DNA from 2 places in the Oceanobacillus sp. CF4.6 genome. Region 2 is predicted to be linked to the other one. Evidence: riboswitches for the same ligand, from Rfam matches in the RefSeq annotation. Region 2 holds a riboswitch; the other holds the start of a gene.

Region 1 (7,665 bases), on a different contig from region 2:
CCAGAAAGTTTAGTTCAGACGACCGGAAGAGAAATAGTTACAAATCCAATTGCAGGAACAAGACCTCGAGGCAGAACGACTGCTGAAGATGAGGTGCTTATGAATGATCTGCTTTCGGATGAAAAGGAAATTGCTGAACACCGAATGCTCGTTGACCTAAGTAGAAATGATATAGGGCGTGTATGCGAGATTAACAGTATTACTGTTCCCACCTATATGAAAATAGAAAAATACCAGCATGTCATGCATATTGTTTCTGAAGTTAAAGGGAGATTGCATAAAAACTATTCAGGCATCGATGCACTGATCACCTGCCTTCCAGCAGGGACCGTCTCTGGCGCACCTAAGATCAGGGCGATGCAAATTATAAATAAACTGGAAGAAAAAAAGCGAGGTGCATATGGTGGCGGTATCGGCTATATTAATTTCAATCATGATTTAAATATCGCTCTTACGATACGATCATTGGTTATTAAAAATAACATTGCTCACTTACAGGCTGGAGCTGGAATCGTTTTTGATTCTGTACCAGAAAATGAATATAAAGAAACATTGAATAAAGCAAGATCTTTAATGGAGGTGCAGGAACTTGATCCTATTAATTGATAATTATGATTCATTCACCTATAACCTTTTCCAATATTTTTCCGAACAGAATGTCGAAGTCGTAGTTGTAAGAAATGACAAAATATCAATAAATGAAATTAAAAAAATGGACCCTGAGGCAATCATTATTTCGCCGGGTCCTGGATTACCGAACAAAGCAGGTATGTGTATAGACACTGTGAAAGAATTCTATACATCTATTCCGATATTTGGAATATGTCTCGGGCATCAGGTCATTGGAGAAGCACTAGGAGGTAAGGTGCGACCAGCAAAGCAAATCAAACATGGTAAAACTTCACTTGTATCCCATAACGAATCTGGGGCTTTCAAATATTTGCAAAACCCAGCAGAAGTCATGCGCTATCATTCTTACGTTATCGACCAAGAGGATTTTCCTGATGAGTTGGAAATTGTAGCAAGATCTATCGATGACGATGAAATCATGGCAATCAAACATTATAAATACCCAATTTATGGACTGCAATTTCATCCAGAATCGATAGGAACCATTTCCGGTAAACAAATAATCAAAAATTTCCTAAGTGAAATAGGAAAGGAGTTAGCTACAAATGAAACAGTATCTCAAAAAAGTAATTAATGGTGAAAATTTAACGGTAGAGGAAATGAAGGCAGCAACAAATTATTGCTTTACGGATGAAGTGACAGAATCTGAAATTGCCGCATTACTCACAGCTCTACAAGCAAAGGGAGAAACGGCAGATGAGATAGCTGGTCTTGTTGAAGTCATTCGTGGGAAATCATCTTTCCATACGAGCCCAATACCCGATGCAATCGATAACTGTGGTACAGGTGGTGACCAATCCTACAGCTTCAATATCAGCACAACCTCGGCTTTTGTAATGGCAGGTGCTGGAATTACTGTTGCAAAACACGGAAATCGTAGCATATCAAGCAAAACCGGTAGCGCAGATGTACTGGAGCATTTAGGTGTCTCGCTCTCATTTTCAAAAGAGCATGTCGAGCAAATGTTGATCGAAAATAAGATTGCTTTCCTATTTGCACCACATGTCCATGAAGCACTGAAACCATTTTCAATCGTACGCAAAAATCTGGGATTACCTACCATTTTCAATGCAATTGGCCCACTGACAAACCCAATTCAACTGGATACACAATTAATCGGTGTTTACCGAAAAGATTTGCTTCCTACCATAGCTGAATCTTTGAAAAAGTTAGGAAGACGTCGTGCCGTAGTAGTTACTGGTGCTGGTTCCATGGATGAAGCCTCTCTTGCAGGTGCTAACGATTTAATTATTCTTGAAAATGGGGAGCTTACATCCATTAGTCTTCATCCTGAAGAAGTTGGTTTACCCGTATATTCAAACGACAAGATTCGTGGTGGCAATCCAAAAGAAAATGCCGAAATCCTCATGTCTGTTTTAAAAGGTAAACAAGGAGCATATTTTGATACTGTGTTATTAAATGCAGGATTAGGGATATTTACCAATGGTAAAGCAGCCACCATAAAGGATGGAATCAGCTTGGCACGCGAAAGTATCCTCTCAGGTGCAGCATTAGAGAGATTAGAACGTCTAGTTGACTTTAGTAGTAAAATTCCAAGCGAGGTGTATTAAATGACAATCCTAGATAAAATTTTAACTGAAAAGGCAAAAGAAATTGTTCAATTAATCAATGTTCCATTATTAGAAGGAAATAAAAAATCCGTTCCTACTTTTAAAAGTATCGTTGCATCTTCTTCCAATATGAATATTATCGCTGAAATCAAACGGTCCTCCCCTTCCAAGGGAGCGATTGATATGGATGTCAATCCAGTTGAGCAGGCAAAGCAATACGAGGAATCAGGTGCTGCAGCCATATCCGTATTAACTGACAAACCCTTTTTCAATGGTTCTATGAAAGATTTGCAAGCAGTCAGAAAAGCCGTTGACCTTCCCATTTTATGTAAGGACTTTATCATCGACTCGATTCAGATAGATCATGCCAAGGCTGCTGGAGCTAATATTATTCTGCTTATCGTTGCGGCACTATCCGATGAACAATTTAAAAAGCTCTATAACTATGCAACAGAACTGGATCTGGAAGTACTCATCGAAGTCCATAATGAAGAGGAAATGACGCGAGCTCTGGAAATGAATCCAGAAATCATCGGAATCAATAATCGGAACTTAAAGACATTTGAAATTGATTTGCAGACAACAGAGAAACTTGCGGCTATGATAAAGAATCCGGAAACCATCCTAATCAGCGAAAGTGGAATGAAGACAACTAAAGATGTGCAACGTGCTGCGAATGCAGGCGCAAATGCTGTCCTTGTTGGTGAGACATTTATGCGGGCCGACAATGTTGAAGAAACCTTTAAGGCATTTCAGATTCCGTTACCTGTTGGAGCAAAAATAAATGCTTGTTAAAATCTGTGGGATAACAACGATTGAAGCAGCCGACGCTGCAGTAAAGGCTGATGCTGATTTTATAGGATTTGTGTTTGCAGAAAGCAAGCGGGAAATCTCACCTGAAGCTGCTGCTTCCATAGCAGCTTCCATCCCTACTTCAATTAAAAAAGTCGGCGTATTTGTAAATGAGACAGTTGAAAACATGAAGCGAACCGCTGAGGTTGTTGGGCTCGATATTATTCAATTACATGGTGATGAACCAGCTGAAGTAGCGGAGCAATTGCCCTATGGAATTATTAAAGCTTTTCCAGCAGAAAAAGAAGCACTTGAAAATCTAAAAACATATCCTTGTGATTACTGCCTATTGGATACACCAGGCAAAAGGAGCCGTGGTGGAAACGGATCCGTATTCGATTGGAGTTTGCTTGAAAATCTGCAGTTGGATCACAGTAATATCATACTAGCCGGTGGATTAACTCCGGAAAATGTGGAACGCGGAATTAAAAAAGTGAAACCCGCAGCAGTCGATGTATCAAGTGGAGTTGAAACGGACGGGAAAAAGGATATTACTAAAATTCGAAAATTTATTACAAATGCCAAACAAACACGGAAGGATGAAGACTCATGACATCGTATACCATGCCAGATAAAACCGGAAAATATGGGGATTTTGGAGGAAGGTTCGTTCCAGAATTATTGATGCCTGCTGTAATTGAGCTAGAAGAAGCATATGAAACAGCAATGAAAGACCCTGATTTCATCAATGAATTAAACTATTATTTAAAACAATATATCGGGCGCGAAACACCATTATATTTCGCAGAGCAGATGACCAAAAACCTTGGTGGTGCTCAAGTTTACTTAAAACGCGAAGACCTAAATCATACAGGAGCACATAAAATCAATAACACCATCGGCCAAGCACTTTTAACGGTTCGAATGGGCAAGAAGAAAGTTGTTGCAGAAACGGGAGCAGGTCAACATGGCGTCGCTACAGCAACCGTATGTGCACTGCTTGGGCTTGATTGTATCGTGTTCATGGGTGAAGAAGATATTCGCCGGCAAAAATTGAATGTCTTCCGAATGGAGCTACTAGGTGCTGAAGTTAGAAGTGTCTCCCAAGGCAGTGGCACCCTGAAAGATGCGGTCAATGAAGCATTACGTTACTGGGTCAATCATGTGGAAGACACACATTATATTATTGGTTCTGTTGTCGGACCACATCCATTCCCGAAAATCGTTCGTGATCTGCAATCTGTTATTGGTTCCGAAACGAAAAAACAAATCATGAAACAGAATGGCAAGCTTCCAGAAGCTGTCATTGCCTGTGTCGGTGGTGGAAGTAATGCAATGGGTATGTTTTATCCATTTATAGAAGATAAGAATGTATCACTATTTGGAGTAGAAGCTGGTGGTGCCGGCATCGAAACAAATAAACATGCAGCAACATTAACAGGTGGAAATATTGGTGTATTACACGGGACAATGACATATCTCTTGCAGGATGCGCACGGCCAAATTAAAGAAGCCTCCTCCATTTCTGCAGGTCTGGACTATCCTGGAGTGGGGCCAGAACACAGTCATTTACACGAGACAAATCGTGTCACATACACATCAATCACTGATGAGGAAGCACTTGATGCATTTCAATATTTATCAAAAACAGAAGGAATTATCCCGGCATTGGAGAGTGCTCATGCAGTGGCATATGCCATGAAGCTCGCGCCTGAAATGTCACCAGATGAGACAATTGTCATCTGTCTTTCAGGCCGCGGGGATAAAGATGTAGAACAAGTAAAAGACCGGATTGGAGGAAAATTATAATGGGCAAAGCAAAATTAGAAAAAGCCTTAAAGGAAAAAATCAAATCCAATCAAAATATATTTGCTCCATATATTATGGCTGGTGATGGCGGACTCGATATTTTGGAAGAGAGAATAAATTTTATACAGGAATGTGGGGCATCAGCAATTGAACTTGGTATCCCCTTCTCGGATCCAGTTGCAGATGGTCCAACTATTCAAGAGGCTGGCATACGTGCATTAGACAATGGTACAACCTTAACAAATGTATTAGAGACATTGCAATCTACGAAAGAAAATCGCTCTATTCCAATTGTCATCATGACTTATTTAAATCCCATTTTAGTTTACGGGATAGAAAAATTTGCTGTAGACGCAGCGAACGCAGGGGTTGATGGTATTATTATACCTGATTTGCCAATGGAGGAAGAACACATTATTTCCCCCTCTTTAAGTGATCATGATATTGCATTTGTCAGGCTTGCCGCAATGACAAGTCCAAAAGAACGTTTAGTGGAACTCGCAAAGCGTTCAGAAGGATTCCTATATGCAGTGGCTGTCAATGGAACGACAGGAGCCCGGACAAAACATGATACGAATGTAACTTCCTACCTGGATGATTTAAAGAAATATAGTGATGTACCTGTATTAGCTGGTTTTGGGGTGTCCAATACAGAACAGGCACATGCACTTAGTAAGCATTGTGATGGGGTAATTGTTGGAAGCAAAATCGTTCAGCTTTTACACGAAAAACAATTTAAGGAAGTTAATCGCTTGATTGAAGGAAGTATCCTTGCAGAAGTGAAAAGTTAGATAAGCGGCTTTCATATCGTATTAATTTTGGATTACATGAATTATCAAACTTATCTTTACATTTCCAAAAATTACAAGTAAACTTTAATAGTAAACACTTAATTAATTAAATAAATACGCACTAGGGGAGCTTTTAAGGCTGAGAAATACCTTCTATCGGTATTGACCCTTTGTACCCGATATGGATAATACTATCGTGGGGAATGTGCAGTCGATGTGTATTTTTTAACCTTCACTAAAAGGACTGCAGTCTATTTCCTGCAGTCCTTTTTAGTGAAGAATTTTGGATATAGGAGGTGAAAATATTGAACAGGCAATGGGCATTTATTGATACGGGTCTAAATGATGCGGCAATAAATATGGCGTTTGATGAATGTTTAATCAATTGGCATAGTGAAGGGAAAATCCCCCCAACACTCCGGTTCTATGGATGGTCGGCTCCAAGTCTATCTGTTGGGTATTTCCAAAAGGTGGAAAATAAAATTGACTTTGAAGCAATCGTACGCCATAACTGCCAGTTTGTTCGTCGATTGACCGGCGGCAGTGCGGTACTACATGACGACGAACTAACATACAGTTTGGTTATTTCTGAAAGTGAACCTGGCATTCCAAAGTCCGTACAGGAAGCTTATTACACTTTATCAAAGGGTGTTTTGGAAGGATATAAAAATTTAGGTATTCCCGCTGAATATGAACTGGAAAAGAAACGCTCAGAGTCAGGAAGAACAGCTATATGCTTCGAAAAACCGGCAATCTACGAAATGGTAGTGAATGGGAAAAAGTTATCTGGTAATGCACAAACAAGAAAAAAAGGTGTACTGCTGCAACATGGTTCTCTACCAATTAGCATTAACACGACAATGCTATTTGATTTATTTCAATTTTCTACCGATAAATTACGCGAAAGACAGCGAAATGGCTTTTCTAAGAAAGCGATTACAATCAATCAGTTAACAGATGAAAAAGTGAATGATGAAATATTGAAAAAGGCTTTTAAAGAAGGTTTCAAGAACGGATTAAATATTGATTTCCATCCGCTAAAACTGTCAGAAGATGATTGGAATGAAGTGAAAGAACTAGCCAAGACAAAATATGAATTGGATATACGGGATACTAACTTAGATAAGGAGCGTGCAAACATTGACAAAACAGGCAGAGTACATTCGTAAACCCGAATGGTTAAAAACGAAAATTAATACTAATGATTCCTACAAAAAATTAAAGAACTTAATGCGTGATAAGCGACTAAATACAGTTTGTGAAGAAGCAAAATGCCCTAATATCTATGAATGCTGGAGTGAGCGGAAAACAGCTACATTTATGATTTTAGGTGATACATGTACACGTGGTTGCCGATTCTGTGCGGTTAAAACAGGACTACCTAACGAACTTGACTGGGGTGAACCGAAACGTGTTGCTGATTCGGTTGAAATTATGGGACTGAAACATGTTGTTGTAACAGCGGTAGCTCGTGATGATCTAGCTGATGGTGGTGCAGCTGTTTTTGCCAATACGGTTCGGGCAATTCGGGCACAACGCCCCGGATGTACGATTGAAATCCTCCCATCAGATATGAAAGGTGATTATGAAAGTTTACATACATTAATGGACAGTGAGCCCGATATCTTTAATCACAATATTGAGACGGTTAGACGATTAACCAAACGTGTTCGAGCAATTGCCAAGTATGATCGGTCTCTCCTGCTTCTTAAGCGCGTAAAGGAGATTGCACCAAATGTCCCTACAAAGTCAAGTATCATGTTAGGTCTCGGGGAAACGAAAGAAGAAATCGTGGAAGCGATGGATGACTTATTAGCGCACAATGTCGATATTATAACCATTGGCCAATATTTGCAACCAACGAAAAAGCATTTAAATGTTGAGCGTTACTACCATCCGGATGAATTTGAAGAGTTAAAAAGAATTGCTTTAGAAAAAGGTTTTTCTCATTGTGAATCTGGTCCTCTTGTACGCTCGTCCTATCATGCTGATGAGCAGGTTAGCCAAACCTCTGCCCAAAAAAGAATTGACTATATGAAGGGTGTCGAGTCACAAGAAGATAAAGAAGTTAA
Region 2 (7,665 bases):
CAAACCGATGACCCAAAACACTTCGACAATTGCAGCAAAAATCACATAAAGCCAGGCCATTTGAACTCCTCCTTTTGATAGAATACATCTATAAATGACAGTCCCCCTACTTTAGCACATATCTATTACAAGGGACCTATCTCCCATCATCTACATTTATCTGCGGATATGGTGTTTATTCCGCGAATCGCTGTTCTAGGAGAGTATGAAGTGGACGTGCTCTCATGCTTCCACTTCATCATCAATTAATTTGTTCAACAATTATTTCATCTTAGATCCTTATTCAGCATCTGACCTACTCTATCGCTCTCAACACGTCCAAAAGAACTTCCTTAAATCCTTCCCGGTCAACTACTTCACATACGCGAACATTTGGGATTTTACCGGTACGGTTATTAATATCGACCATATTATATCCTCTAGTTAATTCACCTCTTGTTTCGATATCAACGTAATAGTGATTTAAAGCATTCATCAGGCTTTCATTTGCAGCAATTGCCACTAATAGTGTGTCTGGGTGCGTCGTGCCATTCAGACGATGAACTTCTTTATTAAATTTCAGGACGACCTTATTAATTTTTATAAAGAAGTCAGAACCTGCTGTAGCCAATTTTTCAATATCCTGATGGTCCTCCTCATCCATAATGGAATATTTCGTACACATATCCCAGCCAACCATCGTGATTGGGATTCCCGAATGCAACACGATTCTCGCTGCTTCTGGATCAACATAAAAGTTATACTCCGCTGCTGGCGTTATATTTCCTAATGAATTATTTGTGCCACCCATAATATAAATATGTGGGATATCCGCTATAATTGTAGGATCCTTTTTAATGGCCATTGCAATATTTGTAAGTGGCGCGATTGCGAGTAAAGCGATTTCACCCGGATTTGCTTTTACTTTTTCTATAATAAAGTCAATCGCATGCCCTGCCTCAGGTCTTTGTGTTGCCTTTTCAAAAAAAGCATCACCCATACCATCACTCCCATGAACATCCTCAACGGTCTGATGATGTTCATTACCAGTAATTGTCATCGGCACTTCATATCCTTTATAAACTGGCACGTATTCTTTTGGACTTGCAACCTGAATGGTATAAAGGGCATTTTCCACCTCTTGATTAAAATCTACATTTCCCCCAGTAATCGTAACGCCTTCCACTTTAAAATGATGAAGCGCAGTTAATAGCGCTATCGTATCGTCTCCTGCAGTATCTGTATCAATAATTACCTTTCGCATTATGTACACCTCATTTATTTTATCTTGCAAATTCTATTTTGCCACAGAACCATATTAAAATATAATAAAAAATAAGCATGGGGACGTTTCTCTTGCTTCCTCTCCATACGAAAAAGGAAGCAAGAGAACCGTCCCCATGCTTCTTCTCTGCCATATATCATTTTACTTTTATAATAGAATGAAGTAAGCTTTATTTAGAATAATAAAAAAATCCACTAGGGGTGCCGTTTGGCTGAGACATGATTCATTTCTTGATCCCTTTGAACCTGAACTGGTTAATACCAGCGTAGGGAAGTGGAGTTGGCGACGTATACATATGCTGAAATTGTATATACAACCACTCCATTTGGGGTGGTTTTTTTAATTTTTCAACCTATCAGAGAGGAGCTATCCGGATGAATTTTATTGCAAAAATCAGAGAAGACAAGCCATTTATTTTTAATATTACGAATGAAGTTGCGAGTAATTTTGCCGCAAATGGTCTAATCGCAATCGGCGCGTCCCCTGCTATGTCACATACTCCCAGAGAAGCACAGGACTACGGAGCGATGGCCGACGCAGTCGTGTTGAACCTTGGAACATTAACGGAGGACCGTGGGGAAGCTATGTTAAAAGCTGGAAAGGCTGCAAATGAGAATGGAGTTCCAGTTATCCTTGACCCCATTGCTGTTGGTGGGACAGATTTTCGGACAGAAATAATTAACGACATACTTGCAACAGTAAAGCTTGCGGCAATTCGCGCTAATGCCGGGGAAATTGCCGTTTTGGGAGGCGCTTTGGACAAAGCAAAGGGACCTGATTCCATGATTGAAAAAAATGACCCGAGAATAGCAAAAGCTGTGGCGAAAAAATATGATACAGTTGTGATTTCCACCGGAGAAACAGACGTGATTACCGATGGCGTGCGAACTTCTCTATGTAAAAATGGCCATGAAATGTTACAAAACATTACTGCCAGCGGATGCCTGCTTTCCTCACTTATTGGACCTTTTGTCAGTGTAGCCCATGACAAATTCCAGGCGGGTGTCTATGCAGTGGCAAGTTATGGCATTGCAGCGGAGTTAGCGATGAAAAAAGCAGTGGGGCCTGGAACATTTATTCCTGCACTGCTTGATGAGCTTTACTTCTTAACAGATGAAAAAGTAGAAAAATATAAACAGATTCAGGAACAATAGGTTATCCGTATTTAGAAGGAGCCTTTCTGAAACTATTTTAATAGAGAGAAGTGAAAAGAAAATGGAAAATCTCATATTTATTGAAACAGGAACAGGCTTGGATGTCCACGGACAGGATGTAAATATTGCGTCTGAACGCGCAGTGCTGAATGCAATCCATTCCAATTCCATGCCAGGCATGAAAAAAATTCTGCCGGATGGTGACTTAAATAACATGAAAGTTAATGTCAAACTAGGCTTGCCGCGGGATTTGGAAAAATTAGATCAGAAAAGAATAAAAAAGTTGATTCCCTATGGTACGGTTACCGTTGAAGTGATGAACGGTGGCATGGCAACGACAAGCGGAATTTTCCTTGAAGAACAGCAAGATAAAAACGATTTGATGTATATCGTTAACGCTGTAGTAGAAGTAGGCTATTAAATTTATCGTAAGTGGATGTTAAAAAATAAATATCCATTTCCTAATTCACCAGTAAGAAACTAAAATAGAGGAGGAATTTTTTATGCGTTTTTCAGAGTCGTTGAGAGAAGCAACAAAGCAAAGCTGGGAGTTAAGCCTGAATCATCCGTTTGTACAAGGAATTGTCAAGGGTGATTTACCGCTGGAAACGTTCAAAAACTATATTATGCAGGACATCTACTATTTGAAACATTACGGCAAGGTGCATGCCTTCGCTGCTGCCCATGCAGATGACTTTCATGTTTCTGCAAGACTTGCTGAAAAGGCAAAAAAAACAACTGAAGCAGAGCTAACCGTACACAAGGAGCATGCTGAAATTTTAAAGATTACGAATGAGGAAATAGAAAATTTTAAACCAGCGCCAACTGCATATGCCTATACATCCCATTTGTACCGAGCGTCATTATCCGGCAGTCTGGCCCAAATTGTAGCTGCTATACTGCCATGTTACTGGTTGTATGCCGATATCGGATTGCAATATAAGGATGCAAAACCGGAAGAAAAAATCTATCAAAATTGGCTGAACATGTATGCTAGTAGCTGGTTTCAGGAATCGACACAGGAAATGATTAACCTCATGGATGAATTAGCTGACCAGGCAAGCGAAGCAGAAAAGGAAAAGATTAAAAATCAATTCATCATTGCCAAAGAATATGAACTTGCATTCTGGGAAATGTCGTATACATTTGAAACATGGCTATCGGAAAAGGATAAGCTAGGGACGTCTGTGTAGAGCAAGAAGTCTAGATCATTTGTGGAATGAGATACCGGGCCACTGGAATTCCGCGAATTTTAGGCGTATATCCGCGATTGTCTAACTTTATCCGCGAATGTGGCAATTATTCAGCTAATCGATGTGCTAGCTCAAAAAAGAAGTGTAAAGCAGTCCATTTATGATGGCTACTTTACACTTCTTTAATTTTAGCGTTAAAAATCAATCGATATCATTCAACAAAATAAGGAAAGTCTGCACACCAAGAAGGGAAGCAGGTGAATCGTCCGTCCTCTTGCTTCCTAGTTGAAAATTGCAAGAACCTCTTTATTACAACCGATTGTTCACATAATCTCAATCTCCTCTACGGATTTATTGCACGAACTTGCAATAGATTAACATTCATATTGAACATAGAACCATGAGAACCGTCCCATGCTTCTTAATATGAAAGTATTTCAGCTAAACGGTAATTCTCTTGTCCATCCTTCATGTTCGTATTTACTTGGTTAAGCTCAACATTTATTATTTTATTTTCTCTTATTCCAACGGCCTTGCCTGACTGCCCATTCTTTAATAGTTCTACTGCTGCAATTCCCATTTTACTTGCGAGTATCCTATCAAACGCAGATGGATTTCCACCTCTTTGTAAAATACCTAATACAGATGCTCTAACACCTATATTTAATTTTTCTTCAATAGCTTTTTGTAACTTCCCTATATCATATAGTTTTTCGGTTATTATAATGAGATTATCTCTTTTACCACTGTTTATTCTTGTAGATAACTTAGAACATATCGTATTTACATCCAATTTTCTTTCGGGTGTAGAAATGATTTCCCCTCCACCCGCTAGAGCTGAAAATAAAGCTAAACTCCCGCAATTTCTACCCATCACTTCCACAATGGTTGTTTTTTCATGCGATAGACTTGTATCTTTAATTTTAGAAATACTATCCAATATCGTATTTATAGTCGTATCAAAACCAATGGAATAATCTGTAAACGTTAGATCATTCTCAATTGTTGCAGGTATACCAATCACTTTCACCCCTTTTTGCTGCAAGTTTTCAGCGGTTTTAAGGGCCTCATTGCCGCCTATGATTACTAAAGCATTTATCCCAAATTTATCTAATGAAGCAATCGCCTTGTTTTTCCCTGTCTCATCTATAAATTCTGGACTGCTTGATGTTTTTAGCATTGTTCCACCTTTATGCGTAATGTTTTCCAATTCAACAGAAGTCAGTGGATAGATATTACCATCTACCAGTCCTTGGATTCCATATTGTATTCCCATTACATCCATGTGATGATAACTCGCTGCTTTTACAACTGCACTAATCGCAGCATTCATTCCAGGCGCATCTCCGCCACTTGTCATAATTCCTAGTTTAATCATTAATAAACTCCCCAAAATAAATTTTACTTATCCTAAACATAAATATGTACTGCCGCATTTAATATGATTACTTTGATTATACACTGTTTCAGTGGAAATTTAGAATTAAATCTATACCAAATTTTATCCTTCTGCTATGGTTGGAAGCAAGGGGAACGGTTCGTGCACCTCAAAAGAACAAAAAACTTCACCCACAAATACCAGCACGGCAAAAATATCATTTTCACTTTTACATTTTAGGAGGAATATACAAATGAACAACCATTTAATCGCAGGTAAAACAATAAAGCAATGGAAAAAAGACTATCCGTTGCTCGAGAAAATCAGCTCTACCGAAGAAGTATTTTGGGAGAATCCTAACTACTTATCTTTTGGAAAAGCTATACCTAACATTACATTGACTGAAGAGGACATTCAAAAAGCAGATGAAAGATTACATCGATTTGCTCCGTATATCGCTGAGGTCTTTCCTGTAACTAGAGATTTAAATGGAATAATCGAGTCCCCTACGGTAGAGATTCCTGAAATGCACCGTTGTCTTGAAGAAATGTTCCAGCAAAAAGTGGATGGGAAGCTATTATTGAAATGTGACAGTCATCTTGCCGTTTCTGGTTCGATTAAAGCAAGAGGCGGAATTTATGAGGTCTTAAAACATGCCGAGGATCTGGCAATAGAACATGAAATGATTTCCGTTGAGGACGATTATTCTATCATTAATAGTCAGAAATTTAGAGACTTCTTTTCCATTTATTCGATTGTTGTAGGATCGACAGGTAATTTAGGGCTGAGTATCGGAATTATCGGTGCGAAGCTTGGATTTAATGTTACCGTTCATATGTCAATCGATGCAAAGCAATGGAAAAAGGATTTGCTTCGTGAAAAGGGTGTGACCGTCGTTGAACACACATCAGATTATGGGAAAGCGGTAGAAGAAGGAAGAAAGCAATCCGATTTAGATTCAAATAGCTATTTTGTCGATGATGAAAATTCAATAAATCTATTTTTAGGATATGCTGTGGCAGCATCTAGATTAAAGAAACAACTGGATGAAATGAATGTGTTAGTGGATCAAAATCATCCATTATTTGTTTATCTCCCATGTGGAGTTGGTGGTGGCCCGGGAGGCGTAGCATTTGGGTTGAAAATGATATTTAAAGATCACGTACATTGCTTTTTCGCTGAACCTACTCATTCACCGTCTATGCTTATTGGCCTAATGACAGGTAAACATGACAAAATTTCAGTTCAGGATTTCGGCATCGATAATATTACAGATGCAGATGGGCTTGCGGTTGGAAGACCTTCTGGCTTTGTTGGTAAGACGCTCGAAAATTTAATCAGCGGAAGTTACACAGTAGATGATCAAACATTATATGCTTTATTAACCAGCCTAATAGAGGCAGAGAATATTCGTCTGGAGCCATCCGCACTTGCTGGAGTACACGGGCCTGTCCAATTGTTTAAAGAAGCGGCTGGGCAAAAATATTTGAAAGATAAAAATTTAACACAAAAAACGACGAATGCAACACATATAGCTTGGGGAACTGGTGGAAGTATGGTACCTGAGGAGGTAATGGAGTCTTATTATCAATTGGGGTCAGGGATTAAAAATAACGATTGATTTTTAATGTAAGTATTTGTTTTTGGAAATTATCCCTTAATTGAAAGAGACAGTCCCTAAACTCATAACCTTTGGTACAGTCTCTTCTAATTTAGATAGACGAATGGGTTGCTCGATATGCCGACGCTTTCACTGGATTGAGGTGAATCGGACACTGTTTATATATGATTTGACAATTAAGAAGCTGGTAAGAGAAATCTCATCAAGTTTCGAAACGAAAAAAGTTAACCACCCTTATAGGAAATGGTTAACTTTATTGGATATAGTCAGGGACAGCTACTGCGTAAACCGCACCCGATAGAGTGGACTCCATAGATGGGACGCCACTGAAGTGACCCCCCACGTTCAACCTGAATTCACTATTTTTTATTTTCTCATTTCTAACGCAACATGAACCATCATGTTAACACCGTCGATTAAACTATCTTCATCGATGGCAAATTTAGGATGGTGATGTGGATAATCATAGGATTTTTCCTCATTTCTTGCTCCAATAAAAATGAATGTTCCTGGTATTATCTTGGAGAATGCACCGAAATCCTCACCACCCATTGTTAATGGATAATTGAATACACAATCACCAAGTAATTTTACTATCGGGTGCCAGTCCCCCACCGCTTTACAGCATTAAAGTGGTGGGGACAGGCACTCATTTCCTGGTATGGTTACGGTCGAAGTGATGGCTGGCGGCATGGCAACAACAAGCGGCGTTTTTCTTGAAGAACAGCAAGATAAAAACGATTTAATGTATATAGTTAACGCTGTAGTAGAAGTAGGCTATTAAACAACAGTAATAATTTTGGTATGATTATCACAGAAATGTTATATTCTTATGGCTGTAATCAGTAACCAAGAAAGACGCCCCACCATTCATCTTCACCGGCAAAAAAGGAAAGGTGACTGTGGTCCCATTCCCCGATTTTTGTCGAATTAAAAAAGAAGTCAGCCCGCGTCTTAGCTGGAGCTAACTTCTTCACTTCTTAAAGGGAATACTTAGGTTCTCTACATGAGAAGGAGTGCAAACATACCTTAAACTTTCAATACATTTTTATTTA

Evidence for each region. A riboswitch is a leader RNA that binds a small molecule or an ion and turns the genes downstream of it on or off. The one in region 2 is predicted to bind thiamine pyrophosphate.
Region 1: linked by a shared signal. The riboswitch ahead of ACHABU_RS14360 (lipoate--protein ligase family protein) and the one ahead of thiM (hydroxyethylthiazole kinase) in region 2 are both predicted to bind thiamine pyrophosphate.

Annotation. Positions count from the first base shown of each region.
Region 1 covers NZ_JBIMEX010000009.1:112,258-119,922, forward strand. Annotated here, with positions in the region: gene trpE (anthranilate synthase component I) at 1-606, shown strand, start outside; gene ACHABU_RS14330 (anthranilate synthase component II) at 590-1,204, shown strand; gene trpD (anthranilate phosphoribosyltransferase) at 1,176-2,201, shown strand; gene trpC (indole-3-glycerol phosphate synthase TrpC) at 2,202-2,996, shown strand; gene ACHABU_RS14345 (phosphoribosylanthranilate isomerase) at 2,986-3,606, shown strand; gene trpB (tryptophan synthase subunit beta) at 3,603-4,802, shown strand; gene trpA (tryptophan synthase subunit alpha) at 4,802-5,593, shown strand; TPP riboswitch at 5,707-5,814, shown strand; gene ACHABU_RS14360 (lipoate--protein ligase family protein) at 5,899-6,762, shown strand; gene lipA (lipoyl synthase) at 6,734-7,665, shown strand, end outside.
Region 2 covers NZ_JBIMEX010000002.1:588,419-596,083, forward strand. Annotated here, with positions in the region: gene ACHABU_RS06490 (DMT family transporter) at 1-60, opposite strand, end outside; gene ACHABU_RS06495 (nucleoside hydrolase) at 296-1,243, opposite strand; TPP riboswitch at 1,451-1,553, shown strand; gene thiM (hydroxyethylthiazole kinase) at 1,639-2,418, shown strand; gene ACHABU_RS06505 (Lin0512 family protein) at 2,480-2,839, shown strand; gene tenA (thiaminase II) at 2,922-3,611, shown strand; gene ACHABU_RS06515 (ATP-dependent 6-phosphofructokinase) at 4,033-4,989, opposite strand; gene ACHABU_RS06520 (D-serine ammonia-lyase) at 5,243-6,610, shown strand; gene ACHABU_RS06525 (M20/M25/M40 family metallo-hydrolase) at 6,977-7,225, opposite strand; partial or broken gene ACHABU_RS06530 (Lin0512 family protein) at 7,269-7,394, shown strand.